4 regions of the Leptolyngbya sp. CCY15150 genome follow, and region 2 is predicted to be linked to each of the others. Evidence: predicted binding sites of a transcription regulator. Region 2 holds the regulator's gene; each other region holds the start of a gene.
The links. The regulator NtcA, encoded in region 2, controls nitrogen genes in cyanobacteria. The targets are predictions, from matches to a motif close to TTTGTANNNNNNNNTACAAA.

Region 1 (7,311 bases), on a different contig from region 2:
TCCCATGTTTGGCCTGGACAAAACAGCTCCCGAAAATTTTGCCGTGCGGCTGAGTCAGGTCTTTTTTCAAGACGAGCCCGCCAGTGCCAACGACTATGTGGACGGCCACGCCTCCAACGTTGCCAGCGTCATGATTAGCACCGATAAGTCGCTGACAGGGGTGGCTCCAGGAGCCCGGCTCTATTCTGCTGCCGCTGGCTTTATGCCGGGGAATGGTCAACCGCTGGAATGCCTTGCCTCTCAAACTGTAGCGCTGCAAAATGGCGATGATGTCCGAGCCATCAACTTTAGCTTTGGTGAGTCCCTGCTGCGCGATCCGCGTCCTGATGCGCGGCTTGATGGTAATGCGTTACTCACGCAATGTATTGACTGGTCTGCCAATATCCATAATGTGCTGTACGTGATTGCTGGCAACCAAGGACGGGGTGGGATTCCCATTCCCACGGATAATTTCAACGGCATGAATGTCTCCAATTCTCGGCAGATTGATGGGGAATTTATCAAAGTCGATGTCTCCAACCTAGGCAGTGAACCAGAGGTGGTGATTGGACGACTGCCCGAGCTGGAAAGCAATGTGGGCGCCCGCCGCTCGATTACGCTGGTGGCACCGGGCACCGGCATTGAAATGTTTAACCCTGATGGCACTACAACTCGCAGTACCGGCACCAGCTTTGCCGCACCCCACGTGACCGCCGCCGTGGCGCTGATTCAAGAATTTGGCGATCGCCAACTGCGGAACGAATCCCCCAACTGGAGCCTAGACTCCCGTCAGTCAGAAGTTAGCAAGGTGATTTTACTCAACTCTGCCGACAAGATTGAAGATGAGGGCGATGGACTCAATCTAGGAATGCGACGCACCATTATTGACCAGCGTAACCGCAACTGGCTAGAGTCCGATGCCTACACCAACCCAGCCATTCCCCTTGATGCGGAACTGGGAACAGGACACCTGAATGCATTTCGGGCCTATCAACAATTTAGCGGCGGACAATGGAAAGCATCCGATCCCATTGCGGCGATCGGGTGGGATTATGATCAGGTGGGGTTGACGAACGATGCGCCAGCGTATCGAGATTACGTCTTCAATACGCCCCTAGCGGCCAATAGCTATCTATCGGTGACCCTTGCTTGGAATCGCCAGGTAACCCTCAGCGATCGCAATGGCAACGAGCTTTTTGACGTAGACGAAACGTTTATCGACGGGGGACTCAATAACCTGGATTTGTACTTGATGCCTGCTGATGCAACGGATACAAGCGATCGCATTTGGTCATCCGTGAGCGCTGTAGACAGCACCGAGCATATTTTCTATCAGATTCCAGCCACGGGGCGCTATAAACTTCGCGTTGTCTACCGCAATCAAGCCAACGAGCCGATCCAATCCTATGCCCTAGCTTGGTGGGGTGTCCCCTCTCGTTAGGTCAAGGATCAAGCTGACTTGCTCTGCTCCAAGTCCCTGACATCCAGCAGAGGCACCAACGGCATGGCGCAAGTCTTCAGGGCATTGGCACCACCTCAACACGGATCCATCCAGCAACTATCTATCCGATATCTATTCCGATCTCTATAACGATAGGGTCACCTATCACCATTGTTCTTTATTCCAAGACTGATCTTGCCATGGCATCTATTCCCCTTCGGCTTAACCTGGGTGACGGCTCCGTAGCCTTTAGTTTTTCCCCAGAAGCAGCCCGCGACCTGCACAAGGCCCTCAATGATCTGATTAACCAACTGAAAGCGATCGCCCTAGAAGGCAGTAAACCAGGGAACAAGCCTAAGCCACAGAAACCGATTGAGTATCAGCATACCGGCGACGTCTTTTTAGAAATCTTCTGCAACCCCAATATTTGGCCCAGCCCCTTTGCAGCCAAAGTCCTGATCACCATTCGGGATGAGCGCATCCGCCTCAGCACCGAAGCAGAACTAACGCGCATTCTAGACGATCTCAATCAATATTTAGAGCAAGTCTAGCCAGCGATCGCCGCTAGAATGCACGTAGATGGCTTCACCGGGCCACCGTAGCCTGCCCGTTGAACGTTAAACCATCCCATCGTTCCCAATCACTCTCAACCATTCTTATGAACTTAGACACCGCGTCCCAGACTATTCAACAAGGATTTCGCGTCACCCTTGGCGCAACGGCTGCCCTTGTAGAAGCTCTACAGCATCCCCAGCAGTACGGTGAAACCTTCTCTAGGATTCAGCGGGGCGATCTGAATCAGCTCACCGAAGAATGGGCTGTTAAAGGCGAGCAAACGGAACAAGAAGCCCGGCGCTTCGTGGAAACGGTGATGAACCCTTCCTCTGGCAGCTCCTATGGATCATCGGCCCCAGGCTCGACGGGCGATCGCGCCAACGAGCCCACCATTCCCCTAGATATTCAGACTGACCTTGTAGACCTCACCCAAGAGATCATCCAGATTCGTCAAGAGCTGGAGCAACCCGACGGCGATCGCCCCGCCAATACCTAAGTACGCGAGTCATGACACCATCTGCTCAGGGGCTGTGCATCCTAACTTAACCCCTGAGAGGACAAAGGCGATCGGGTGACAGTGCCCGATCGCCCTAGGTGCCATGAATGCAAGCAAGCCTGAAAACCTGATAGGTGGCTGAGGTATGGGTTGGTTGTACTAGCTGTACGGGTTGTACGGGCGGGGAATTTTAATCGTTATCCCACTCTTCGCGACCCAGCAAGTCGCCAATGCGATCGCGCAGCAAAAACCCACTGCGCTCTAGTTCGTCTTCAATCCACGCCCACTCCCGAGCTGGAATATAGCGACAGAGCACGTAAATGGGCTGTTGGCGGCTGATGACACCGGTATAGACTAATTGGCGAGCTTCGTCTTGAACAAAGTCTAGGGAATAGGCAATGGCTTGAATCATGATTCACCCTCTGCTGTTGTAAATAGCGGTAACTAGGAGGCCAACAAGGATAAAAGCTCACCGTGAATCCTAGTTATTAATCGTTGAAAGATTAAGTTTGTAGTCAGGGATACTGAACTTTTTTTATTCTTACGTTGGATTCCTCTTGATTATATTAAGAAACATGATAAAAGTCAGCAAACTCTAACCTGTCGTCCCAGGATGGTGTATAGATCGGGGCGATCGCTCAAACTCCTTTTAGAATAAGCATTTCAGCCAATAGGTGCTTGCAATTGCGATCGCCATAAGCTATGGAAAGCGCTGAATCCGTCTCCTCATCGCTCCATATAGCGTGTACAAATCTTAGATTTCCTTAAGATGCTGGGCTGGATCGCGAATCCCCTCACGATGATTCGCCATTGGCTACAATGAATCACGACAATTAGTCCCGAAAGCGCCCAGGGTTGAAGTGTGCCGGGCCGTAGCCATAGGTTGAGTGCATGTTGCCAAAAGATGAATTGCTTGCCCGCGTTGAGAATCGCGACAGTGCTGCCCGCATTATTGACCAAGCGGAGCAGGCCCTGCGGACGTGGGAGGTTGTGATGACCGATTTTCTGTCGCCGCCGGAATGGCTGGAGGTGCAGACCATGTTTCGGCCGCTCACCGAAGTGCAGGTGGTTGCTTGGGGTGGCTATCCTCAGGCAGAGCGCTGTCGAGCCGCGATCGCTCGTTCAGATCTGCCTTTAGACCAAGATCAGGTTGCCCTGGCCGCCCTCGATATTGCCGGCAATTTTTTGTTCGATGCTGCTAGCCACCGCGACTTTTTGGGTGCCCTTCTTGGTACGGGCATTGTGCGCGGCAAGGTGGGCGATATTGTGGTGCTGGGCGAACGGGGAGCCCAAGCGATCGTCGCGCCAGATTTGGTTGAATTTTTGGAACTGAGCCTCACCCAGGTGCGATCGGTGCCGGTGAAAACGCGGCGGATTGAGCTGAGCGACCTGAAGGTGCGGGAGCCTCGGAAAAAGGAAATGACCACCGTTGAAGCTTCCATGCGCTTGGATGCGATCGCCTCTGCGGGCTTCGGCATGTCTCGCAGCAAGATGGTGGATCTGATTAGCGCGGGAGATGTGCGGGTCAATTGGCGAGACGTGACCCAGTCTAGCTATCAAATCAAATCTGGAGACTTGGTCGCTATTCGTGGCAAGGGACGGCTAGAGATTGGCGAGGTGGCGGTGACCAAAAAGGAACGGTATCGCATTCAGCTTACCCGCTTGGTCTAAGTAGTGGTCTTCGTCGGAGAACCGATGGACATCTATGCAGATGGAAACCAACTATCTTGATGAAACGTGACAGGGCGGGCAATGCCCACCCTACTAGAGCTCATTCAGGTTTGACAGCCGCTAGGAGCGTTGGTTTATTCGTAAATCCAAGGCTTGATCGTGGGTTCCCAATTGGCTAGCTCGCCATCTTTAAACCACAGAGCAATTTCGGTCTGAGCCGTCTCGATCGCATCCGATCCGTGGATGATGTTCCGTCCAATGCTGACCCCAAAGTCACCGCGAATGGTGCCAGGTTCGGCCGTGAGCGGATTGGTTGCGCCAATGAGCTTACGGGCAGAGGCGACTACACCGTCTCCTTCCCACACCATGGCGACCACGGGAGCCGAGGTGATGAACTCGACCAAACCAGGAAAGAAGGGACGTTCCCGGTGTACACCGTAGTGCTCTTCAGCTAGCTCACGGGTCACCATCATAAATTTCATGCCCACCAAGGTGAACCCCTTGGTTTCAAAGCGGCTCACGATTTCACCAATTAGCCCACGCTGCACGCCATCTGGCTTAATTGCAATAAAGGTGCGTTCCACGATGTCAAACTCCTAACGATACGTCTTTACAATTGATTGCCGCGTAGTCTTCTATGCCAATGCTTGCAACACGAGTGCAAGACCTTTTCTATGCTCAGCAAAAGCATACCCTTTGTAAAGTAGTTGGCTGGAAAGTCTGAAAAAACTCAGGGTCAAGCCGGGCGATCGCCCCCGGATTCTCAAAACAACACGATAGGATAGACAGGACAACTCGTTGAAGAAAGATTGCGAGGTCAGGTTCAGTATGGTCACTCCGTCTACCGAATCGCCCAAGATTCTAGATCCTAATGCCGATTCTCATCCCACGCCGCCGGGAACGACCCGCTGGACCATTGAAGATAGCGAAGAACTGTATCGCATCCGAGGCTGGGGGGAACCCTATTTTTCCATCAACGCTGCTGGTCATGTCACCGTCTCTCCCAAGGGCGATCGCGGCGGATCGTTAGATCTCTACGAACTGGTAACCGCCCTCAAGCAACGGAATCTCTCCTTGCCGATTTTGATCCGGTTTTCCGACATTCTGGAAGACCGGATTGAACGGCTGAGTGCCTGCTTTAGTAAAGCGATCGCCCGCTATAAGTACAACGGCGTCTACCAAGGCGTCTTCCCGGTCAAATGCAACCAGCAGCGCCATTTGATTGAAGACTTGGTGCGCTTTGGCAAACCCCACCAGTTTGGGCTAGAGGCGGGCTCTAAGCCGGAGCTGTTGATTGCGCTGGCCACTCTAGATAACGACGGCTCGTTGCTGATTTGCAACGGCTATAAAGATCGAGACTATGTAGAAACGGCGATGCTGGCGCGGCGCTTGGGTAAAACGCCCTTGATTGTACTGGAGCAGGCCGATGAGGTGGAGTTGGTGATTGCCGCCAGTCGGCAGTTGGGCATTGAACCGCTGCTGGGCGTGCGGGCCAAGCTGAGCACCAAGGGTGAAGGTCGCTGGGGCATTTCGGCCGGCGATCGCGCCAAGTTTGGGCTCACCATTCCCGAAATTCTCCACACCGTCAACCGCCTCAAAGCAGAGGGCATGCTCCACTGTCTACAGCTTTTGCACTACCACATTGGCTCTCAGATTTCCTCCATCGCGGTGATCAAGGAAGCCATTCGGGAAGCCAGCCAAATTTATGTGGAATTGGCCAAGCTGGGAGCAGACATGAAGTATCTCGACGTTGGCGGTGGTTTGGGCGTGGATTACGACGGCTCTAAAACCAACTTCTACGCCTCCAAAAACTACAACATGCAGAACTATGCCAATGATGTAGTCGCTGAGGTCAAAGAAGCCTGCCAAGAACGACAGGTGGCCATGCCCACGCTGATTAGTGAAAGCGGCAGAGCGATCGCCTCCCATCAATCCGTCCTGGTCTTTGACGTCTTGGGCAGCAGTGATGCCGCCACCGCCCTCCCCGCTGCCGCCACCGCCGATGAACATCTGATTATCCGCAACCTTTACGAAACCTATCAGTCCATCCGTCCTGAGAACTATCAGGAGATGTACCACGATGCCACCCAGTTTAAAGACGAAGCCATCAGCCTGTTTACCTTTGGCTACCTAAGCTTGAGCGATCGCGCCCGCGCCGAGCAACTCTACTGGAGCTGCTGCAAGAAGATCCTAGTCATTGTCCGCCAGCAAGACTACGTGCCCGATGACCTAGAGGCGCTGGAACAGATCATGGCTTCGATCTACTACATCAACCTATCGGTGTTCCAGTCGGCTCCCGATAGCTGGGCGATCGATCAACTGTTTCCCATCATGCCCATCCATCGCCTGGATGAAGAACCTACCCAGCGGGGCACCCTCGCCGACCTCACCTGCGATAGTGATGGCAAAATTGACCATTTTATCGACCTACGAGATGTGAAGTCGGTGCTGGAACTGCATCCGCTGCAGGCTGGGGAACCTTACTTTCTGGGCATGTTCCTAGGCGGTGCCTACCAGGAAATTATGGGCAACCTGCACAACCTCTTTGGCGACACCAACGCCGTCCACATCCAGCTCACCCCCAAGGGGTACAGAATTGAGCATGTGGTGAAAGGCGATACGATGACCGAGGTGTTGGGCTATGTGCAATACGACGCAGAGGACTTAATCGAAAGTATTCGCCGACAAACCGAACAGTCCCTGAACGAAAACCGGATTAGCCTAGAAGAATCCCAGCTCTTGCTGCAACACTATGAGCGATCGCTGGGTCAGTATACCTACTTAGTGTCCTAGCACCTGTCCTAGACGCGCCCCCTCGCAGATTTTTGGGAACAACCTATGCCTGGCAGAGTAAAGCATCTTTGGGTTCAATGGTTTGGAATACAGCGGCTTGGAATGCAGCGCCTGATCCCACGTTTTGGTAAACCCGCCAACGTCCAGCCCCACCCGGAACAACCGTGGCGACGATGGAGTATGCAGCGGCTGGCCCGGGTGGCGATCGCCCTAGTATTAACCCTAGGAGCGATCGGCTTCAGCGGCTGTAGTCTAGACACGTTCAAGGTGGAGTCGGCCCAGGTGCCGCGCTTGATTATTGCCGCAGGCACCGATCCCAAAAGCTTTAACTATGCCCTCAACCAATCCTTCCCCAACGTGTTTTCGTTTATCTATG
Region 2 (7,311 bases):
CAAGAGCAAAAACAAAAGATTATCACCGACTTCCAAGTCCACGAAACCGATACCGGATCGGCTGATGTACAGGTGGCCATGCTCACCGAGCGCATTAACCAGCTCAGTGCCCACCTTAAAGTCAACAAGAAGGATCACTCCTCCCGGCGTGGCTTGCTGAAAATTATTGGTCAGCGGAAACGGCTCCTCGCCTACATTCTCAAGCACGATCAAGAACGCTACCGCGCCCTGATTACGCGTCTTGGCATTCGCGGTTAAGCGCCATGGGGTCTAAGTCAAACGACAAATCGACCGACGCCGATCGCCTTCCGTTTGAGCCGTCTAGCAACCGCAAAAAGACGGAGAAAAAGCCTGCCCCGGCTGCGACTAGCCGCCCTGCCTCGTCTTCATCGGCTGCGAAGCGATCGCCCAGCGCCAACTCGGCCATCCCTGAGGTGGTCAGCCGCCGCATGATTCGACGCATGGCGCTGTTCTGCGGCGTGCCGACGGTGCTGGGGATTTCCACGTTTATTGTCAGCTATGTTGTCGTGACCCAGGAACTCTTTAAGCTACCTCCAACAGCGGTGCTGCTGGTCAGTTTAGGTTTTTTCGGTCTAGGCGTTGTGGGACTGAGCTATGGGGTGCTGTCGGCATCCTGGGATGAAGACTCGGCAGGCAGTCGCTTGGGCTGGGGTGAGTTTCGCCTCAACTTTGGGCGCATGACCGAGGCCTGGCGCAGTTCCAAAAAGTCTTCCTAACGATTCGGCAATGAGCCTGCATGAGATCCCTGAGAATGCTTGCATCTCTTGTCCCGGTGTCTTTGTCATCATTTTCATGAATCTGTTCTCAGCACCGGATGGGTTGGGGACAGGTTTTGCTATGAACTTATAGGCTAGGCTGGCAGGTGGGGCAAGCGTAATATCGACGTCCTCCAGCTATGTCTTTCGCAATCGTGGTGCCGCAGGTGTAGCAGGGCTTGCCGCTGCGGGAAAAGACGTAGTGACGATAGTCGCGGCGGGGATGGCCTTGCTGCTTGAGATGCTGGGCGCGCTCTAGGTCGTTGGTGATGCCGCCCGTTTCGTAGGAGCGGCGGGAGAGGGCGATCGCTGCCTCTGCTAGCCGATACAGGGCATCCTCGGGGCAGTCCATGGGGCGATGGCTGGGATGCAGTCCCGCTACAAATAGCACTTCGCTTCTCAGGTAGTTGCCTAGACCGCAAAGAAAATGCTGGTCGAGCAGGAGAGAGCCCAAGCGCCGTCGCCGAAATTTGGCATCAAGGAGGCGATCGCTCACCTGTTCGATGGTGGTGTTGGCATCCAGCACATCGGGCCCTAGCTTACTGAGGAAGGGATGGTGATCGATCTCATGGTCGGTGAGCACCTCAATGTCTGAGGCGCTGTAGAGCAGGGCGGATGTTTTTGCGGTATGAATGGCTAGGCGAAGCTGGCGCTTCGTGTCGGGAAAGGCATAGGCGCGTCGAATCATCCACACCCCATACAACTGGTTGTGGCTATAAATTGAGAGCCGATGATCGAACCGGAGAAGAATCGCCTTGCCCTTGGTCTGCACGGCGGTAATCTGCTGGCGGGCCAGGGATTCGGCGTAGGGCTTGAGGCGATCGAAGGCAAAAAATAGGTCTTGAATCGGTTGGTTGACCACAGCAGCAGCGATCGCATCCGCTGCCCGGCGAATTTCTGGCCCTTCTGGCATACGCGCTGACCCTACAGAACACCCTTAGAGCTGGGAATTAAATGTGCCCGGCGGGGATCGATCTCCAGGGCCATGCGCATGGCGCGGGCGAAGGCTTTGAAGGTGGCTTCGATGATGTGATGGGAGTTGATGCCATCCAGTTGGCGAATATGTAGCGTCATTTGGCTGTGGTTGACCACGGCCACGAAGAACTCTCGCACGAGCTGGGTGTCGTAGCTGCCGACGCGCTGGGTGGGAATCTCTAGACCATAGCTGAGGTGGGGGCGTCCAGAAAAATCAAGGCTCACCTGCACTAGGGCCTCATCGAGGGGGGCGATGAAATGACCAAACCGGACAATGCCCTTGCGATCGCCTAAGGCCTGGTGCAGCGCCTGCCCGAAGGTAATGCCCACATCTTCATTGGTGTGGTGATCGTCAATTTCAATGTCGCCCTGGGCTTGGATATCCAGATCCAGCAGTCCATGGGAGGAGATCTGATGCAGCATATGGTCAAGGAAGGGAATGCCCGTATCCACGTTGGCTATCCCTTGCCCATCGACATTGACGCTGACGTGAACCTGGGTTTCCTGCGTTGCCCGACTTACCGACGCGGTGCGCAAGGGAAACTCTAGCCCCCCAGATTCTTCCAACTGTTGGCGATCGCGTGTTTGCATATCCCTACCCCTGTGTAACGACTAAACCGAGCTGCTGCCCCTACCTACATGCCCATAATTTCGTAGCCCGCATCCACGTAGAGCACTTGCCCTGTCATGCCGCTGGATAGGTCACTACAGAGAAATGCAGCCGTGTTGCCTACTTCGGTTTGGGTGACGGTGCGTCGTAGTGGCGCGACTTCTTCCACGTGGTGGATCATGTCGAGGATGCCGCCGATCGCTGACGAAGCCAGGGTGCGAATGGGGCCGGCTGAAATAGCATTCACCCGAATATTTTGAGGGCCCAGCTCTGCTGCCAGGTAGCGTACGCTCATCTCTAGGGCCGCCTTGGCTACCCCCATTACATTATAGTTGGGTATCACCTTGACGCCCCCGAGGTAGGTGAGGGTGACGATGCTACCCCCCTCGCTCATCAGCGCCGCTGCCCCTTGGCTAAGCTTGACCAAGGAGTAGGTGCTAATATCCAGCGCCGTGGTGAACCCTGGGCGGGAGGTTTGGCTAAAGTTGCCGGTGAGGTCATCGCGTCGGGCAAACGCCAGGCAGTGGATCAAAATGTCGATCTTGCCCCATTGCTCTTGCACCGTTTGAAACAGCGTCTCGATTTGTTCGTCATCTTGGACGTTACAGGGCAGGAATAAGCTGGGTTGTAGGGGTTCAACTAACTCAGCCACCTTGGTTTCCATCCGACCCTTATCGTCTGGGAGGTAGGTGATGCCGAGGTTTGCACCCGCTTGATGCAGTTGCTGAGCGATGCCCCAGGCAATGGAACGATTGTTGGCAATGCCGGTTACGAGGGCATTTTTTCCGGTCAGGTTCAGCATGACAGTTGATTCACAGCGTTAAAGATTCCAGGTGGCGATCGCAGGTATGGGAGAGGCAGCCAAGGATTTCGCAATGCTGCTCCCAAGTCACCGGATAACGTTAGTTTGCTTGGCCCAAACTGAGGAACGGGCTGGATGCGATCGCCATTAGGAGAATACTGAAAAATGGGGACACAAAGATAGAGGACAACCTCAAGAATTGCTTGGTGAAGGGTTAACAACCTTGGGGTAGAGACAACAGGATACCGGTGTGGTGTGAAGATATCTACAAGCGCTATGGGTGGTGTATAAGCTAATACCTAGGGGGTGCTAAGCCTCGCCATTCCTAGCGATCGCCCGTGCTCATTTGCTAAACTCAACATCTTCTTTATCAAAGACTCAAAAAATATGTAGCATGGAGCACAAAAAAGCACCCATAAGTTAAGTTTTAGTGATGTAACGTCAGAGTTTAGTTGCAAAATCTGGTTTAGCCGATTCGCACATGTGCTGAGGCGACTTGCTCGAACAGTGAACAAGAACTCTTTAAGGGATTGGGTAGGGCGAGGGCTATGGTAGTAACGCAAGACAAGCCGTTGGCAAATGTATTCCGCCAGATCAGCGGAGGTGCATTTCCACCGATGGTCGAGACCTTTGAACGTGGTAAAACAATCTTTTTTCCAGGAGATCCGGCGGAGCGCGTCTACTTCTTGCTCAGTGGAGCGGTGAAGCTCTCCCGAGTCTATGAAGCGGGCGAAGAAATCACCGTGGCCTTGCTTCGGGAAAACAGTGTATTTGGGGTACTGTCGCTGATTACGGGACATCGTTCCGATCGCTTCTACCATGCTGTGGCCTTCACGCCGGTGGAATTGCTGTCGCTGCCGATTGACCAGGTTGAAAAAGCCTTTCACGAAAATCCTGAACTCTCGATGATTATGCTGCGGGGGTTATCGTCTCGGATTTTGCAAACCGAGATGATGATCGAGACCCTAGCTCATCGGGATATGGGATCGCGGTTGGTGAGCTTTTTGCTGATTCTCTGCCGTGACTTTGGCGTTCCTAGTCAAGAAGGCATCACCATTGACCTAAAGCTATCTCACCAAGCGATCGCTGAGGCCATTGGCTCAACCAGGGTGACTGTGACCCGCCTGCTGGGGGATCTGCGCCAAGAAGGCATGATCTCCATTCACAAAAAGCGGATTACGGTGCATAATCCCGTGGCCCTCAGTCAGCAGTTTACTTAAGCCTAGGATTAGTCCTGGCATGGGTTTGCGCAAATCTCCGGTGCCGAACCCCAGGGCTGCCTCAGGCAGACACCGGGAATTTGCGCCTTCCGAGGATCTGAACTCGGAATTTATCCATGGGCCTATTATGGCGTTGTGCTCAAAACCTAGGGGTAACCTTTGAGACAATACGCTACATTTAGCGTTAATTTCCAATCATTGCCTATAATGCGACTACGTCACCCATGGGTGTTGCGGCAATCCTAGGTGGATATCAAGCCAGTGCATTAGGATTGAGGCACGGTTGTTGATCCCTCCGTGGGCGACACCTCCATGGATGTAGTATATTCGTACTGAAGCGCATCGCGGCAATCCCTAGTGTTCATTAAGCGGGTTGAACTCTCTCACTTCAAGTCCTTTGGCGGGACAACGGCAGTCCCGTTGCTGCCTGGGTTCACCGTTGTTTCTGGCCCCAATGGGTCGGGAAAATCCAATATTTTGGATGCGCTGCTGTTTGCCCTAGGTTTGTCTGGCTCCAAGGGAATGCGGGCGGAGCGGTTGCCCGATTTGGTTAACCAAAATCATTCGAGCCGCAGTCGCTCTACGGTGGAAGCTAGTGTCACCGTGACGTTTCAGATGGAGCCGGAGGATGCTGTGGGTTCGAGGGCGATCGCTGCCCCGCCAGAATCCCCGCCAGAATCCCCCGATGAAGTGCCTGATGCATCTACAGGGGAGGCACCTGATGCATCTACACCTGATGAGTCTACGGGGGAGGCACCGGAAGCCCAGGGGCTTGATCCAGATCTCAATGGGTCAGAGCTTAATGGATCGGATCCCAATGGGGTAGATCTCAATGAGGCAGATCTCAATGAGACAGGTCTCAATGGGGTAAACCTCAATGGGGTAGATCTTAATGGACATGGGTCGCCCGAGACGCCTCCCGCTCCTGAACCGGATCGCTATGCCTTTGAGGACGAGCCCGATCCGCTGCTGCAGGAAATTTTGGCGACGGGGGAATGGAAGGTGACCCGGAAGCTGCGGGTGACGCCCCAGGGCACCTACACCTCTAACTACTACATCAACGATCAGCCCTGTACCCTCACCCAGCTTCACGACCACCTGCACCGCTTCCACGTGTATCCCGAAGGCTACAACGTTGTTCTGCAGGGGGACGTCACCAGCATTATTTCCATGAACCCTCGGGAACGCCGCGAGATTATTGACGAGCTGGCGGGGGTGGCTGCGTTCGATCGCAAAATTATTCAAGCGACGGGCAAGCTGGACGCGGTGAAGGAGCGGGAGGAGCAGTTTCGCATCGTGGAACGGGAGTTGATTGCCCAGCGCGATCGCCTGGCCCAAGATCGAATTAAGGCGGAGAAGTACCAGGCCCTACGCGCGGAATTTCAGGATAAAAGTCAGTGGGAGGCGGTGCTCCATTGGCGCGATCGCCAACGGCAGGCGGAGCAGCTCCAACAGCAGCTTGAAGCCAGCCATCAAGCCCTAGCTGACTACAGCACCCAGCTCCAGGCTCTGGCGGTGGATATTGCCCAAGCGACGGAGTCCTTGGAGGAGTTGAACCGGCGGGTGAAAGCTCTTGGGGAAGATGAGCAGTTAGGACTACAGGCGACTCTCGCGACGCGGCAGGCAGAACTGCGGCAGCTTCAGCGGCAAGAGCAAGCGTTAATCACGGCTAGCCAAGAGACGGCCACGCAACTGGGCCGCACCCAGCGGGAACTGCATGACCATCGCCAAGCGCTGGAGGCTCTGCAGGCGGATCAGCAAGTTCTCGATACGCAAGAGTTGGTACAGCTACGGCAAGCGCGGGATGCTGCCCAGAAAACCCTAGAGGCGAGTCGTGAGTCGGCCCAGGCGATCGCCTCTGCGTCGGCCGCCTGGATTCAACAGCAAACGGAGTTGCGGCACCGGATTGAATCGCGGCTGCAGGAACTAGAGCCAGGGCGGCGCGAGCAGGCGACGCTACAGGAACGGGTGCATCAACTCCAGCAAAAAAATCAAGAGCATCGGCAAACTCTAGAAGCGATCGCTGGCGATCTGGCCGAGCACCAGCAGCAGCAGGCCAGTCTACAAACCGAGCACCAACAGCAGCGCCAGCAGGTGCAGCAGCGGGCCCAGGCTTTGAGCGCTACCGAGGCCCAACTGAAGCTGCAACAGGAGACTAGCGATCGCCTGCTGCGAGAACAGCGGGATAAACAACGCCAGCTCGATCGCCTAGAAGCCCAGGTGCAGGCGATGCAGGATGCCCATGGAACGGGAGCCACGCGCCTGCTCACCCAAGCTAACTTGCCGGGTATCTGCGGGCTGGTGGCCCAGTTGGGTCGGGTGGAAGCGGAGTATCAACTGGCGCTGGAAATTGCTGCTGGTGGCCGCTTGGGGCATCTGGTGGTGGAAGATGATGGAATAGCCGCAGCGGGGATTGAACTGCTCAAGCAAAAGCGGGCTGGGCGGGCGACGTTTTTGCCGTTGAACAAAATCCGTGCGCCGCGCCTGTCGCCGATCAACCCTGCCCAACAGCCTCGCGGCTTTATTGACTATGCCAGTCGGCTGATTGACTGTGACGATCGCTATCGGGTGGTGTTTGCCCATGTGTTTGGCAATACCGTGGTCTTCTCGAACCTCCAGGATGCCCGCCCCCACATTGGTCGGTACCGCATCGTCACCCTAGATGGAGAATTGCTCGATGCTAGTGGTGCCATGACCGGGGGCAGTACGTCCAGCCGCCAAGGATCCCTGCATTTTGGGGTAGGGGAAACGGGAGAATCGGCGGAGGTGACGGGCCTACGCGATCGCCTCCAGGAAATTGACCACATTCTCGATCGCTGTCAGAAAGAGATTCACCAAGCTAGCGCTAGCCTCAAGTCCCAGTCTCAAGCCTTGATGGATGCTCGACAACTGGAGCGCGAAACCCATCTCAAGGCGGAGCAATTGCAG
Region 3 (7,311 bases), on a different contig from region 2:
GATTGAGCGGGATCGCAATTCCTCCTGGTTTTTGACAATCTAGGATGACGGTTTTGCGATCCTCCATCTTGTGTGAGGACTGAGCCCTGTCGGTGGATACGGGGCGGACGCATATCCCCCTAGGGCAAGGAGTAGAGGCTTTGAATAGTGCAGCAACCCGTCAGTCTCCCCTGCATGACGGCCGTCATCATCCTGTTGTCCACCGATTCCGATGCCTGAGCCTTGTACTCGGGCTATGGCTAACTCTGGGTGCCACCGCTCACGGTACAGAAGCGGTTCACCCTCCAGAACAACCTGCCGCAGAGGCCGATCAGATCGCTGACGTGCCATCCCTCGCCGATCCAGAACTGGGCATCCTGCGTCTTCAAGAAGTGGAGCCGATCGCCGAGCCCATAGAGGCTCCGGTGACCGAAAGCATGGATGAACCCGAACATGACAACGAGGCGATCGCCCCTTCCCCCACCGTTGAGGATCCAGAACTAGGCACCTTGCGGTTACGCGACACCACCCCGCCTCGCTCCACGCGTCCCAGCCTGTTCTTGGTCATGGACGTGCATTACTTTCGCAGCGACAACATTTTGCTGGAGGATCGCGATCCCAGCGATGACGGGATCCTGCGCCCTAGCCTAGGGCTTTATGCCCAACAGCCGCTGAGTGCCAATACAAGTCTGATTGCGGCCGTGGAAGGTGGCATCTCCCGCTACGGCACCTTGACCGACCTCAACTACCACGATCTGCGGCTTCAGGCTGGGGTGCGCCATGATCTGTCCAATCAGGTATCGATTACGGCGGACTGGGCCAACCGCCAGCTTTTTGACTCCGACAGCGGCGATCGCTTTTTGAACGATCATTCACCTCGGGTACTGGTGTCTTGGCAGCACGATCTAGCTGATGATCTGGTCGTCAGCAGTACCTATCAAGCCCGTTGGAGCATTGCGGATCCGAGCGATCGCAGTCGGGTGATTCAGTCCCTAGGCGCACGTCTCAGTCATGCCTTACAGCCCGATCTGGCGGTAGGTCTAGACTACCGGTTTACCTATGTGGACTTTACCCAGCGCGATCGCCTAGATGCCTACCACCAACTGGTGGCAGAGTTGACCTACGATCTCAACCGCCGCACCCGCGTCCTGCTCTACGGCGGCTATAGCCTAGGCAACTCTACCGATCATTCTGTCAACTTTGATGGCACGGTGTTCGGCATCGGCGTCGATATGTACGTGCCCTTGTTTTGAGAGGTCATAAGCCGGGCACGAATCCCCGTTTTGGGAGCAATGGTCACCCCTCGCCGCACGGGGCGGACAGGCTGGGGTTCAGCGATCGCCAAGTCACAGTGGCTGAGGATGGTAGCCAACACCTGCTTCATCTCAAACAGGGCAAAGGCAGAGCCAATGCAGCGCCGATTGCCGCCGCCAAAGGGCAAAAATTCAAAGGCCGAAAACTGGCGATCGAGAAAGCGCTCGGGGCGGAAGGTTTCTGGGTCGGGATAGAGCTCAGGACGCCGGTGGGCTAGATAAATGCAGGGGGTGAGCAGGGTGTTCGCTGGAAATGTCCTGCCCATAATTGAAGTGGGCTGCTGGGAAAAGCGGGGCCCGGCAATGAAGGCGACGGGATAAATGCGCAGGGTTTCCATACAAACGGCATTCAGCAAGGGTAGCCGCATCAGGGAAAGGCGATCGCCCTCGCTGGGTTGGGCCAACTCATCACGCAGTTGCTGCACCAAGGCAGGATTTTGATAGATCCAGTACAAAGCCCAGCTCAGGGCCGTTGCCGTGGTTTCATGCCCCGCCAGCAAGAGGGTCATCAGTTCATCCCGCAGTTCCACATCGGTCATGCCCTGGCCCTGCTCATCCACCGCCGCCATCATCAGGCTCAACACATCGCTACGATTGGGATCCAGGTGCGATCGCCCATCGCGGATTTCGGCATAGATCAACTCATCCACCTGCTGCTTCAGGTAGAGAAATTTTCCCCCCGGACTCCACCGCCCAAGGTCACGCTGCAGGATGGGAAAGAAGGCGGAGGCAAAGCCTAGAGGTGACGTCGTCAGATGTAGTAAATCCGCTGTGCGCTGCTGGAGCGCCTGGGCGCGATCGCTGTCCTGAACGCCAAAAATAGCCTCGATGATCACCTGCAGGGAAATACGCTGCATGGCAGGACGAAGGGTGAAAACCTGATCCGCTGTCCAGGTTTGGATCTCCTGCTCGGTGACCTGCTGAATCAACGCTCCATAGGCGCGCATTCGTTCCCCGTGGAAGGATGGCATCAATAACTGTCGCTGCCGCTGGTGGCGATCGCCGTCGAGTAACAGCAAGGAATGATCGCCCAGGGTAGGACGCAGGATGCTATTGGACGAGCCCACCTGCACCTCTTCATAGCCCAGAGCAAAAACCTGCTCGATGGCCTCCGGGTGGCTGAAAAAGACGAAAGGGGCGTAGCGTCCGAAATCGAGCATGAAGCAATCGCCATACTGCTGGGCACCGGCTTGCAAGATGGAGAGGGGATCAGCAATCCACCGTAGCAAGAGCAACAGTGGCGGGGTTTTGGGGCCGTTGGGGAGAGACATAGGTACACCACCAGAAAGCTCTAGTCTTTTGCCCAGTGTAATCTCTAGATCAGCGATCGCTCTCGGATTCATCCATCAGTTGCCCAACTGTTATCCAAAAGGCGATCGCTGCCAATAGATGCGCAGGAATGATTCCCGCGTCAGCCTAAATTTCCATAAAAAAAGGGGCACGATGGCCCCACCCTTCAACACATTGCAACCGCAACAGCGGAAGATTGAACAGACATTCGGTCTTAGAACCGAGAATAGCGATCGCGCCCAGGTTTACGGCGGCGCTTCGATCGCGTCTGAAATGCTTTTGGTAGACTAGCGGTCATGCCCATCAGCCCCAACAACATCGGCGACCCTGATCGTTGACGGGCGATCGCCTCCGGCGTAGAGCGCCGCTGGAAGGCCTCTTGGGGTTGGCGGTTGGCATAGGCATCGTAGGCCGCTGAGGCCAGAGAGACGGCTCCAGCTAGGAACAGTACTCCTAAGGCTGTAGGGCTCTTGGCTGGCTCGTCGTTGATCTTGGTGTGGAACGACGCATAGAGAAAATAGATGAACATCAGCGCCGAGACAATCAGCAAGATGGCAGTAATTCCAGGGCGATCGGCAAAGGTATAGATCGCGCCGCCGGTGGGGCCATCGATGGCTCCTTCAAACTCGGCCCAGGTTTGGAACGGGCTGGCTACAGCCAAGCCTTCAATCATCAACATAACAGTCTCCTCTGATCCAAGAACTAGTGACTGATAGGGGCTTCGGTACGTTCAGCAGCTTCGGGCACAATCGTATATTCTGGGTAGCCAGTAACGCCGAAGTCACCGATATCCAACCCTTCAATTTCTTCCTCAGGCGGTACGCGCAGCAGGTTCATTTTCTTAAGCACCCAGCTCACCCCATACCCAGGAATCAGCCCTAGTACGATGGTGCAAAGGAACGTCCCCAGCAACTGCCCACCAAAGTTAATGGGAGGGTAGCCCAGCACTTGGTAGCCGCTGGCCATGATGCCCACGGTCATCGCGCCCAACATGCCGCAATAGCCATGTACCGCAAAGGCACCCACGGCATCATCAATGCCAATTTTCTCAATCCACTTGCCAACCCAAGGCATGGTGACTGCGCCGATGAAGGCAATCAGAATCACCAACGGTGGAGAGTACAAATCTAACCCAGCGCCCACGGAGATGATGCCCGCTAATCCACCGGAAATGGTGAAGAATGGATCGCCCTTGGAGCCCAGGTAAGCACCCACAATCCCCGCACAGAGCGCTAGGGTCGTATTCACGCCGATGGAGGCGAGGGTCATGGGAGACCCGTAAATCGTACTTTCCACCGTTGCGCCAGGGCCAAAAATCACGCAGCCTGCTAGGAAGGCGTAGAAGCCGACAAAAATCAGCATCAGGCCCACCATGGTCAGGGGCAGATTGTGGGGGCGAATATCGCGGGGTGTGCCGTTGGCGTCGTATTTACCAATCCGAGGGCCAAGGTTAATCAACACACCTAGGGCGAAGAATCCTGACACGCCATGGACAACGGCTGAACAACCGAAGTCGTGGTAGCCCATGGTGTTGAACCAGCCCCAGTAGTTCCAGCCCCATGATCCTGCCACCACCCAGGTAAATCCACCGAGAACGACGGCCAAGATTAGGTAGGCACCGAGGCGAATTCGCTCAATCACGGCTCCAGACATAATCGAGGCAGTGGTCATGGCAAACAAGCTAAAGGCAAACCAAAAGACCCCAGTTAGATTATCCGAAAGGTTGGGTGCCATCGCCGTTGACCATGGATAGGTGCTGGCAACAAAGTCCAACAGGCCATCGCCATCTAAGGTGCCAAGGTTGGCGGGGAGTTCGCTGGTCCAAGGGCCAAGAATTGGTCCAAAGCGCGGAAAGATGGAGAACCCTGCATAGACCCACCAGCCAAAGAAGTAGAAGGATAGACCGACGACGGATAGGGTCAGCAGGTTCTTGACCATGGTGGCCAACACGTTTTTAGTCCGGGCTGCACCGCCTTCGTAGGCAAGGAAGCCTGCGTGAATGGCGAGCATGAACACAGAGGCCCAGTAATAGTAAGTCTCTGTGACAAAGGTTCCGAGAAATTCTGTTGCTTCAGGCGACATGAGTAACTCTCAGGTGGATAACACTCAATGGAATTCGTGAGTAAAAGGGCGATCGCTCTTTTTTATACCTGTCTTAGGATGGATTTATCCTAGACAGGTAAGCATGAAAAGCTCTGGACACTTGTGCTTGGGAGCTGCCAAGTACCGAAGAACTGAGTCGGACGGAACGATAAGAAAATTGTTATGTCAAGTGTGCGATCGCTCTCCAAACAAGTTTGTAACGATGGCTACGGACTGTGATTTGGTCTGCCTAGATTGGTCATGAAGGGTGCATGAGCGAGGAAAAAAGCGATCGCCCGCCACGGAAACCATGAAACGTATCTAACTATACAAATACTGGATCAAAAAGGTTGATTTACTGAGAAGCGACATTCGGAGAGCCGCTATGGTTGGAACGTTGCCGTCGGAGAAAAGCCTGGTTGAGCAGGCCAAGGATTTAGGACTAGAATTCTTCCTGGTTTCCTACACAGACCTGCTGGGCGGAACCCGCGCCAAGCTGGTGCCCGCTCGACAAATTGCTGACGTCGAGAAAAATGGGGCCTGTTTTGCGCCCTTTGCCTCCAACCTGGGTCTAGGGCCCGAAGTACCTGATATTGCCGCCATTCCCGATCCCAACTCGCTGATTGTGCTGCCCTGGGAACCCACCGTGGGCTGGGTCGCTAGCGATGTGTATATGAATGGCAAACCCTTTGAAGCCGCACCTCGGGTAATTTTTAAGCGGGTGCTGGAACAATGTCAAAACCTCGGCTATACCTACAAAACGGGTGTGGAAGCCGAGTTTCTGCTGCTGAAGAAAACCGAGCAGGGCTACAAAATTGCCGATGACCTAGATACCGCAACCCGCCCCTGCTACGACCAAATGAACCTGATGCGGCAGTTTGGCTTCATTTCCACCCTGGTAACCTACATGGAGCAACTGGGCTGGGAGCCCTACCAGTGCGACCACGAAGATGCCAATGGGCAGTTTGAAATCAACTGGACTTACGACGATGCCCTGACCACCGCCGATCGCCACGTGTTTTACAAATACATGGTGAAGAGCTTGGCAGAACAGCAGGGGCTGACCGCCACCTTCATGCCCAAGCCCTTCAGCCACCTCACCGGCAATGGGGCCCATATCCACATGAGCCTCTGGCAAGGAGACACCAATGTCTTCGCCGACCTGAACGATGAACTAGGGCTCTCCACCCTGGGCTACGAATTCCTGGCTGGGGTGCTCGGCCATGCCCGAAGTATGACGGCGCTCTGTAATCCCACCATTAACTCCTACCGCCGCCTCGGAGCCACCACCACCGAATCCGGCAGCACCTGGAGCCCTCGCTACCTGTCCTATGGCGGCAACAACCGCACCCACATGATCCGCATCCCCGATGCCGGACGGTTTGAATGCCGCTTGCTGGATGGAGCCACCACTCTGTACCTAGCCCAGGCCGCCCTGTTGGCTGCTGGATTGGATGGGGTCGCTCAGCACGCTAGTCCAGGCGATCGCTTGGATGAAAACATGTTTGTCCGAGGCTCGGAGTTCTCCAATCTAGACATGTTGCCCACCAGCTTGCTGGAAGCACTCCAGTGTTTTGAGAAAGACCCCCTACTCATGACCATGATGGGAGAACAGGCTGCCAAGACGTTCCTAGGCTTCAAGTATCATGAATGGAATGCTCATAACGCTGAAGTAACGGCGTGGGAGCTAGATCAATACATTAATTGTTAACGCACAATGGTTTCCTATTCCCCAGGTCTTTCGATTCGCCCAGCTCATCCTCCCGATACCCCCGTCTTGTTTGAGTTGGTGCAGGCCTTGGCGGATTACGAAGAATTGTCCCACCACGTAGTGGGCAATGCCGAGAGTTTGCACAATCATCTATTTTGCGATCGCCCCTATGTGGAAGCCTTGGTTGCGGAAGTAGATCAGCGGATTGTCGGCTTCGCGCTATTTTTCTACAACTACTCAACCTTTCTCACCAAGCCAGGCATTTACCTAGAAGATCTGTTTGTGTTGCCCGACTATCGGCGACGGGGGATTGGTCAAGCCTTTTTGCAAACCCTGGCCCAGCTTGCTGTCGATCGCGACCTCGGACGGCTGGAGTGGAGTGTGTTGGATTGGAACGAACCCGCCATCCGCTTTTATAAAACCATGGGAGCCACCGTCTTACCCGATTGGCGCACCTGTCGCGTCACCGGCGATGCCTTGACGACCCTAGCCCAGGCATCTGGTTGACTAACAGCAGTCCTCACCCTAGTCCCTCTCCCAGAAGACTAGGGTGAGGACGTTCGAGCATCAGGCTCCCGCGTTTCGTCAGCCAAGCAGCTCTCACGTTTAGATGTAAAGATTGATGCCTAGATTATCCCGTGGGACATAGACAAATCCTGACAAGCCCGCTCCAGGGAAAACCGGAGGGCATCAAGAGCAGAGCAGGCAAAGTACCACAGCTACTGCATCTGCAGCATAGGTTGCCCTCCAGAAAATCCCTGATTTGCGAATCGTGCATCTACAGAATGCAATAAGTGCATAGACTCGGAGGTTGATCCCTAGCGATCTATGTCAGCCTAGGGATGAACCCCAATGTAATAACTGTCATGGATTTCCAAGCAAATTCCAATGCCCGTCGTGAGCAGCATTCGACATTGACAGTCGTCACGCCGGGAG
Region 4 (7,311 bases), on a different contig from region 2:
CAATCGGGGATCAGCCCTGGCAAGATCAGCGATCGCCCAATGGTGATTCCCAGTCGCTCAACCTCGGCAAAAAATGCGTCCCGATAATCAGCATAGTCAAACAACGTCATGCCGCCAGCGATCACTAACTGCGAGTGGGGATAGTCCATCAGCACATGAGCAAATGCTTGGAGAAGACGAATAGAATTTTTACGCGGCTCAACCCCCCCTACGGTTAAAAAAATAGGATAACCGGATAACCCCATGCGTTCTTTCAAGCCGGATTCAGTACCGTTTACAGTACCGTTAAAGCGACGGGTATTGACACCATTCACCATGAGTGGCGCATCTAAACCATAGCGCGCTTCTAGCTGTTGCTGCCAATGACGACTCACACAAAGACAGCGATCGGGCAACTGAATAGATGTTTCCTGACAGTGTTGTAGGTAAGGACTGTTATAGTCTTCAATATGATGAACCGTTCGCAGGATATGGGAAATCGGGTATCCCTGCGATCGCAGCATAATCAGCGCGTTCGCACTAATGCAATCCTGTGCGTGATAGACGTCGTAAGGAGCATCACCGCGCTCAAAACAAGCTTGGAAAAAATCGACATAGTCCTGAATCCGCTGCTGGATGAGGCGATCGATAGTCGGTGGGGCGGGCTGACTGGGCACCAATTGATAGTCACAGGCGATCGCTCGATACAGTTCTCCATCACCCTTATCCAAGGCAAAAATACATACGTCTTGCCCCAGCGCCGCTAGAGCTTCTGCCAATTCAACGGTATGGATCACACTACCGCGTGGCTTAGTGGAATAGGTGAGCAGAGCAATTCGCATCATTAATCAGCAAGGTAATAAAAATAATGATTAGCACATTGCGGTGTGTTAATCATGGTTTTGTAGGATAAAACCAATCCACAATCAGCCCTAAGGCAGCAGTTTAAACTCTGAACACGCTACGACCCAAGAGCAACCTGGTTGATCCCATCAGAATTTTTCGGTTGGGCGACTCGCTGCTTAGCTATGATACAATCTGCCAGATACGCTGCATCTCGATCAATCCCCGAAAAACGCCCCGACCCCCAGGTATAGAGCCACGGCAATCCTAAGAAATATAATCCTCTCACAACGGTGACCCCACGCTCATGTCCAGGATATCCTTTACCATCGAACACCGGAATATCAATCCATTCATAGTTCATGGTATAGCCGGTACACCAGATCACCGCACCAATATTGGCAGATTGATAATCCAGTTCAGTTTGCTCCATCTGAGGCTCCCATACCGGTTGGTAGGGCGGCTCGGTTGGCGCTTCAATATGGTGCTTCTCAATAAATCCGTCAATGGTTCGCTTGATGCTTTCGGCTACGGCATCAGCCGCATCTAAGTTTTGTTTGAGGTTGGGCTGGAAGGTAAGGCAACTCCCTTGAATATCCTTGAGATGCCCGTAGAGCTGCATTCCCTCTAGGGCAAAATGCCGCAGGTCAATCTCTCGTCCACCGCCTCGTCCAGTCACATAGTGATTTGTTTTTGTTCGTACCTTATGCTTATCTGGATGCTGATCGATGGAGAGGTCGTAGTAGCCCATTTCATCTAGCCAGGCAACTACATCCTTACCTCGATACGTTCGAGGAGAACGGGGAGCCCCTCCCACACAAAGATGGACTTGTTTACCGGCAAGATGGAGATCTTCTGCGATTTGACAGCCCGACTGTCCGGTTCCGATGACAAGAACACCTTTGTCGGGTAAGGATTCCGGATTTTTATACTCTGATGAATGAATTTGTATGATCTCCGGAGCAAAGCGTTGAGAGAGGGCAGGAATTTTGGGTCGATGATAGCCGCCCGTCGCGACAACAACCTGATCGGCTGTGAAATGTCCAATGCTGGTTTCTAGCCCGAAGCCTTGCCCCTGTTGATACAAATGATGGACAGCAACGCCTTCCTTAACTGGAGGATTGAAGACCGCCACATAGCTTTCGATGTACTGAACAATTTCATCCCGCTGCATAAAACCGTGGGGGTCATCACCAGAGTAGGGATGGCCCGGTAAAATACATTGCCAATTGGGTGTGACCAAGCAAAACGAATCCCATCGTTGCGATCGCCAGGAATAGCCAATCTTATGTTTCTCGAACAGGATATGATCAATGCCGTTTTGCTTGAGATAGTAGCTTACGGCCAGGCCAGCCTGCCCTCCACCAACAATAGCAACTGAGTAATGGGTGGTCATGGGTGACGTTGCCTCCCAGCAACAGGTTCACTTAGGTTCACTGCGATATGATGCCAAACAAGGCGCAACACTGGACGACGAGACTCTGGATGTTGCGCTTCTTCTGCACAGTAGGATTAGCTTCGTTGCCGTCCTGTATCTTTGAATACACACTGAACAGGTTTAGCGGTAAGGACAGGAAGGGCCGCATCCAGCGATGTTTTGACAAAGAATGGCGATCGCGGTCCCTTGGTTCCTTGATCGTGTTCAAAGGCTAGACCGTTCAGCGATTCAGCCCCTCAGCCGCGATAGAAATGGATGTGCCACCAATAGACTGAAAGATAGAACCCTGGTGAAATCGTTAGGGGTAAATGTGTCGTGGAGAGACTGTTGTAGCACCGCACGATCCTATCATTACTATATGTAGGCAGCGCGATCGCATCTACTTTGTGGCATTCAACACAGAAACCGACTCCCACCTTGCGGCTCAATAGAGTGAACTCTGTTTGATGTGGGTACCTGTGTCCGATTCTGTTGTGGATTGCCTGAATGCACCGCGCCTCATGTTCGAGTTGCAGCGGGCCAATCAGATTGCTCAAGATATCTACGCTTGTCTAGATACTAGGGCGATCGCCAACCGTGTCACTCAAGGGCTGGTCAATCAGTTCAACTGTGCGCTTGCACGCATTTGGTTAGTAGAGCCCGATCGTACACATCTCAAAATGATTGGTTCGGCTGGCCTCTACACCCGCACCGATGGGGCATTCAGCACCGTTCCCATGGGGGCGTTCAAAGTCGGGAAAATTGCCCAGAATCGAGTTTCCTTTCTTAGCAATAATCTCCTAGATGAGCCGTGGCTGCGCGATCGCGAATGGGCGCTCCAGCATCAACTCCGGGGCTTCGCCGGCTATCCCCTGGCAACATCCGACACGGTGATTGGAGTGTTGGCCGTCTTTAGCCGAGAAGCCCTTGCGCCTGAATTCCTAGAAATATTGCTCAGTCTTTGTACCACGGTGACGGTTTCCTTGGGCAGCGCGCTCCAGTTTCAGCAAGTCCAGCAAACCTGGCACCTCGCAGGGCAAGGGCTATCTGCCCTACAATCTCCCATGCTGTCCGATTATCTCGCCAAACTGTTGGGACTTATTCCCCTCAAGTTGGTTGGAACCGAGCGATCGCTCGACGTATCGCTCACCTACCTCTTCATCAAGTTTACGGAGTTGGTTCAGCCGCTCGATTGCACCACCTGTAGTTTGACCTACTCCACGGATGTCGTCACCCTAGATGCGATCGTGTCCGCCGATGCTCTAGTCGTCACGACCCATGACGGCGACATCCCCCTTTCTAGCGATGCTGGATCGACCCAACGGGAGCAACCAGGAAACACAACGGCCGTTCCATCCTCGTTTAGACCGATCCTACTGGCAATTGCTAGTTTGGGTGGCACTCTAACAACCACGGTAGGGACGTTGAGTAAAGTCGTGCAGATTACCCTAAAACTGCCCTACAGCCAGCCCGCCACCAACGGATACGTTAGGGTCGAATGTCGCTCGGCCGTTTTGCAATGTGCCTTTAGCCAAATGGTCACGACTGCAGGGTTTGCCCTGTCAACCGTGCCAGATCCATCCATTCCACTCATTACAGATCAGCCCGATCAGATCCAGGGGAGCGATCGCGTCATTTGGGTTCATCCTTCCTCCATGGGCAGTCCCCGTTATCCCCAAGGCGTTGTCGCCCAAATCAGCCTAGATACAGACTCCACTGTTCTACGGGAGGTGATTATGACCGTCTTAGAGGGCAATACCTGGGGCATCCATGATGGGGAAAACACCCAGAAAATGCTATCGTCCCGCGAACATGATGTGATGTGCTTACTGACCCAAGGGTTGCGCGATCGCGAAATTGCCGGACAGCTTCATATCAGTGAGAGCACCGTCAAATTTCATATCAATAATACGCTGGCAAAACTGAACGTCAAAACGCGTGTACAGGCCGTATATGAACTGATGCGTCATGGGTGGCTAGAGGTTTGAATCGTTTCTGTTTCCGTCCCCCCGTTGAGCGAGAGCAGACCGATGCAGAAGGCCGGTAAGGGTTTAGCAGCATTAGGTTTGATTCATCCCACCCTGGTCGTCAATACAACGCCGGACAACGGCCCATTAGCGATCGCCTGACGGTGCCCAACCGGTCAAGGGCTGCTCTACTAAATTCCACAACATCGCCGTCTCAGCGCCCCAGGTTAACGTCAGTTGTTGGCTATCGTCCACCCGCCCGATCGCCTCACAGTGCAGATCGCGTCCATGAAACTGAGCCTGGATTCGTTCCACCTGATGGGGGCGCACACTCAGCAAAAACCCATAGCTCGGAAAATGGTGAAGCCACGGGTATACATCCAAAGATGGCGGGCGGGGAATCGCCTCTAGATCAATCACCGCGCCACACTGAGAGGTTTCTAGCAACATCAGGGCCGTTCCCAATACTCCCCCCATGCTGATATCTTTCCCAGCATCGCACCAGCCCTGTTCTGCCACTATTGGAAGTAAGGATAAATCATCGCGTAGCCGCTGCGGGTCGGTCGTCGTCGCCGCGTTCCAAAACGGATAGTGTTTAAAGGGCTGACCGCGGAGATCAATCGCCATCAAGAGCACGTCTCCGGCTTGGGCATGAAAGCTCGTGATCAACTGCTGCGCCTGCCCCAGAATCGCCACAGACAGAGCCGCATAGGGACTGTGGCAATTGGTATGTCCGCCCACAACCGGAATGCCGTAGGCGGCAGCGGCGGCCTGTAGCCCCGTCCATAGCTCTTGACTGGCTGCCGGCGATGGTGACCACAGGGCATCCACGATCGCAATGGGATGCCCGCCCATGGCGTAAATATCACTAACATTGACCATCACCGCACACCATCCAGCAAACCAAGGCTCCGCCTCCACTAAGCTGGGTAGCATTCCCTCGGCGGCGAATAAAAGATGGCGATCGCCCTGCCAAATGGCCGCGCAGTCATCTCCCAACAAAACAGGCGGATCGGCCGAACGCTCCAGCCCGCCGAAGGCACCAGACAACGACTCAAGCGATCGCGTCCCCGGTCGGAAATACTGCGCCGCCAGTTGAATATCCTGTTTCTGCTGAATGCCAAGGGAGTGGCGTAACTGCTCCACCAAACGGGGCAATTGCCTAGCATCATCCATACCTATGCCACCTCAAGCACTTGAGGCAGTCCTTGAGGACGAGGCTCACCATTGGCCGGATAATAGTCCAAATCAGCTTGCATGAGGTGATGGGGATGCCCACAGATATCGATTTCCTCCAGTGAATCCCAATGTAGCCGTTGAAAAAAGCGCACGTTCTGCAACTGCACTGTGGCCAAAAACCGTTCGCAGCCCCAAGTATTGGCCGTCATCACCGCCTTTTCGATCAGACCTTTCCCAATCCGCCAGCCCCGACGATGGGTAGGATGCACGCCTAGCCGACCGCCATACCACAGCCCTGGCTCCGGTTCGTAGATGCGGACAACCCCAATCACCTGTTCCCAGGGAGCCAGGTAGGGTTCATACACACTCTGAACGGAGGTAAGCGCCACAATCGGATAGGCGATCGCATCAATGTCATCCCAATCACTGCCGCGAAATAGCTTCTGTTCTTGACAAAAAATTTGGTAGCGCAGGTCGGCATACTCCCGCATTTCGGTGGCGGTTTTGGCAATCTCAAATCGATAGGTAGATCGAGTCATGGTTGGCCATCCCAGAATTCACATTAACAGGTCAACAGCGATCGCCCGAGGGCGGATTCAATCTCCAATGCATTCCGAACCCACGGTCTATGTTTCAAAGGCAGATAAGGCAGAGCAGGCCCCACACTTGGCACAGCCAGCTTCGACATCTTGGGAGGATAGTCCTGCATTTTTGAGCCGTTGCCCAACCTCTTGATAGAGGCGATACATAAACTCACTATCGGGCGGGGCAGTATCCTCCAGCGGGGTACCGGTGATGGGTACAAAGGGGACAATGAAGGGATAAACGCCTAGCTGAATGAGGCGATCGCTGGTGTCCACCAGGGCATTGAGGCTATCCCCCAAACCGGCGAGGAGATAGGTGCTAACCTGTCCCCAACCAAAGACCTGTACCGCTGCGGCAAAGGCTTCGAAATAGGTTTCCAGCGAAACAGTGGCTTTCCCAGGCATAATGCGATCGCGCACCTCGGGGGTAACGGCCTCTAGGTGCATTCCCAGGCTATTGATACCGGCCGCCTTCATCCGTTCAAACCAACTGAAATCCGCTGGGGGTTCGCATTGCGCCTGGATGGGAATATCGACCCGCGCTTTGATTGCCCGCGCACATTCCGTTAGATAAGCGGCACCGCGATCGGGAGTATTGGGGGTGCCGGTGGTCATCACCACGTGCTTGATCCCATCGAGCCGCACCGCCGCTTCGGTTACTTCAGCCAATTGATCCGGTGTTTTGCGGGCAATGGTGCGATCGGCGGCTAAGGATTGCCCGATCGCACAAAACTGACAGGCGGTGGCGCGGTCATTGTAGCGCATGCAGGTCTGGAGTACCGTTGTTGCCAGTACGTCGTGGCTATGGAGCAGGGCGATTTTCCAGTAGGGGATGCCGTCAGCCGTTTGGAGTCCATAGAATTTCGGCTGCTTGGGAAACTGAACCGAGGCGATCGCTTGCCCATGGCATTCTAAGGTTGGCTGAACCTCCTCACTGGGCACCACGGGGGAACTGTTGACCGCCGCGCTAAGGCGATACGGGGAAACCGCCGCCGTGCCCGTGTAGACCGGCACCATGACCGTCGTGCCATCAACCACAATCGCCTTATGATCCGATGGGCCAGCCCCGCCTTTACGTCCCGCCGCCCCGGACGTTTGTTCGGCAAGCTGCAACCCCTTCGATTGCAGTTCCACCAGTAACTGTTGTTTATCCATATCAGTTGAGCCCAGCCGTCAGGGTTAGCAAAAAGAGTAACTATCGAGCGATTGTCCTAATCTGCAATGAAATCAGAAACATCAAGATCGGCGCTCACGTGACAATCGGTGGAGAAGCCGGCGAGGTGGGTGAACCGTTGGGGAACGCATCTGCCCCATTCATCAGTCCCGCATCCTCTCCAGTGGG

Region 1: JUJ53_RS07055 (DUF4327 family protein) is a predicted target of NtcA. The motif match lies at 2,980-2,999, and genes of this name have one in related genera.
Region 3: glnT (type III glutamate--ammonia ligase) is a predicted target of NtcA. The motif match lies at 4,879-4,898, and genes of this name have one in related genera.
Region 4: JUJ53_RS04300 (MSMEG_0569 family flavin-dependent oxidoreductase) is a predicted target of NtcA. The motif match lies at 2,351-2,370, and genes of this name have one in related genera.

What each region holds. Positions count from the first base shown of each region.
Region 1 covers NZ_JACSWB010000151.1:14,102-21,412, reverse strand. The annotation lists gene JUJ53_RS07070 (S8 family serine peptidase) at 1-1,420, shown strand, start outside; gene JUJ53_RS07065 (hypothetical protein) at 1,621-1,971, shown strand; gene JUJ53_RS07060 (hypothetical protein) at 2,079-2,471, shown strand; gene JUJ53_RS07055 (DUF4327 family protein) at 2,662-2,883, opposite strand; gene JUJ53_RS07050 (photosystem II S4 domain protein) at 3,363-4,142, shown strand; gene ndk (nucleoside-diphosphate kinase) at 4,277-4,726, opposite strand; gene speA (biosynthetic arginine decarboxylase) at 4,971-6,935, shown strand; gene JUJ53_RS07035 (ABC transporter substrate-binding protein) at 6,981-7,311, shown strand, end outside.
Region 2 covers NZ_JACSWB010000146.1:30,232-37,542, forward strand. The annotation lists gene rpsO (30S ribosomal protein S15) at 1-258, shown strand, start outside; gene JUJ53_RS05500 (PAM68 family protein) at 264-737, shown strand; gene nei (endonuclease VIII) at 865-1,689, opposite strand; gene hisB (imidazoleglycerol-phosphate dehydratase HisB) at 1,701-2,342, opposite strand; gene fabI (enoyl-ACP reductase FabI) at 2,387-3,163, opposite strand; gene ntcA (global nitrogen regulator NtcA) at 3,712-4,383, shown strand; gene smc (chromosome segregation protein SMC) at 4,741-7,311, shown strand, end outside.
Region 3 covers NZ_JACSWB010000164.1:88,209-95,519, reverse strand. The annotation lists gene JUJ53_RS09420 (outer membrane beta-barrel protein) at 141-1,232, shown strand; gene JUJ53_RS09415 (cytochrome P450) at 1,166-2,563, opposite strand; gene JUJ53_RS09410 (hypothetical protein) at 2,797-3,261, opposite strand; gene JUJ53_RS09405 (ammonium transporter) at 3,285-4,664, opposite strand; gene glnT (type III glutamate--ammonia ligase) at 5,050-6,375, shown strand; gene JUJ53_RS09395 (GNAT family N-acetyltransferase) at 6,382-6,882, shown strand; gene JUJ53_RS09390 (hypothetical protein) at 7,242-7,311, shown strand, end outside.
Region 4 covers NZ_JACSWB010000139.1:777-8,087, forward strand. The annotation lists gene JUJ53_RS04295 (MSMEG_0565 family glycosyltransferase) at 1-821, opposite strand, end outside; gene JUJ53_RS04300 (MSMEG_0569 family flavin-dependent oxidoreductase) at 941-2,218, opposite strand; gene JUJ53_RS04305 (LuxR C-terminal-related transcriptional regulator) at 2,719-4,227, shown strand; gene JUJ53_RS04310 (sll0787 family AIR synthase-like protein) at 4,354-5,382, opposite strand; gene JUJ53_RS04315 (MSMEG_0567/Sll0786 family nitrogen starvation N-acetyltransferase) at 5,385-5,924, opposite strand; gene JUJ53_RS04320 (MSMEG_0568 family radical SAM protein) at 6,012-7,124, opposite strand; gene JUJ53_RS04325 (Nit6803 family nitrilase) at 7,219-7,311, opposite strand, start outside.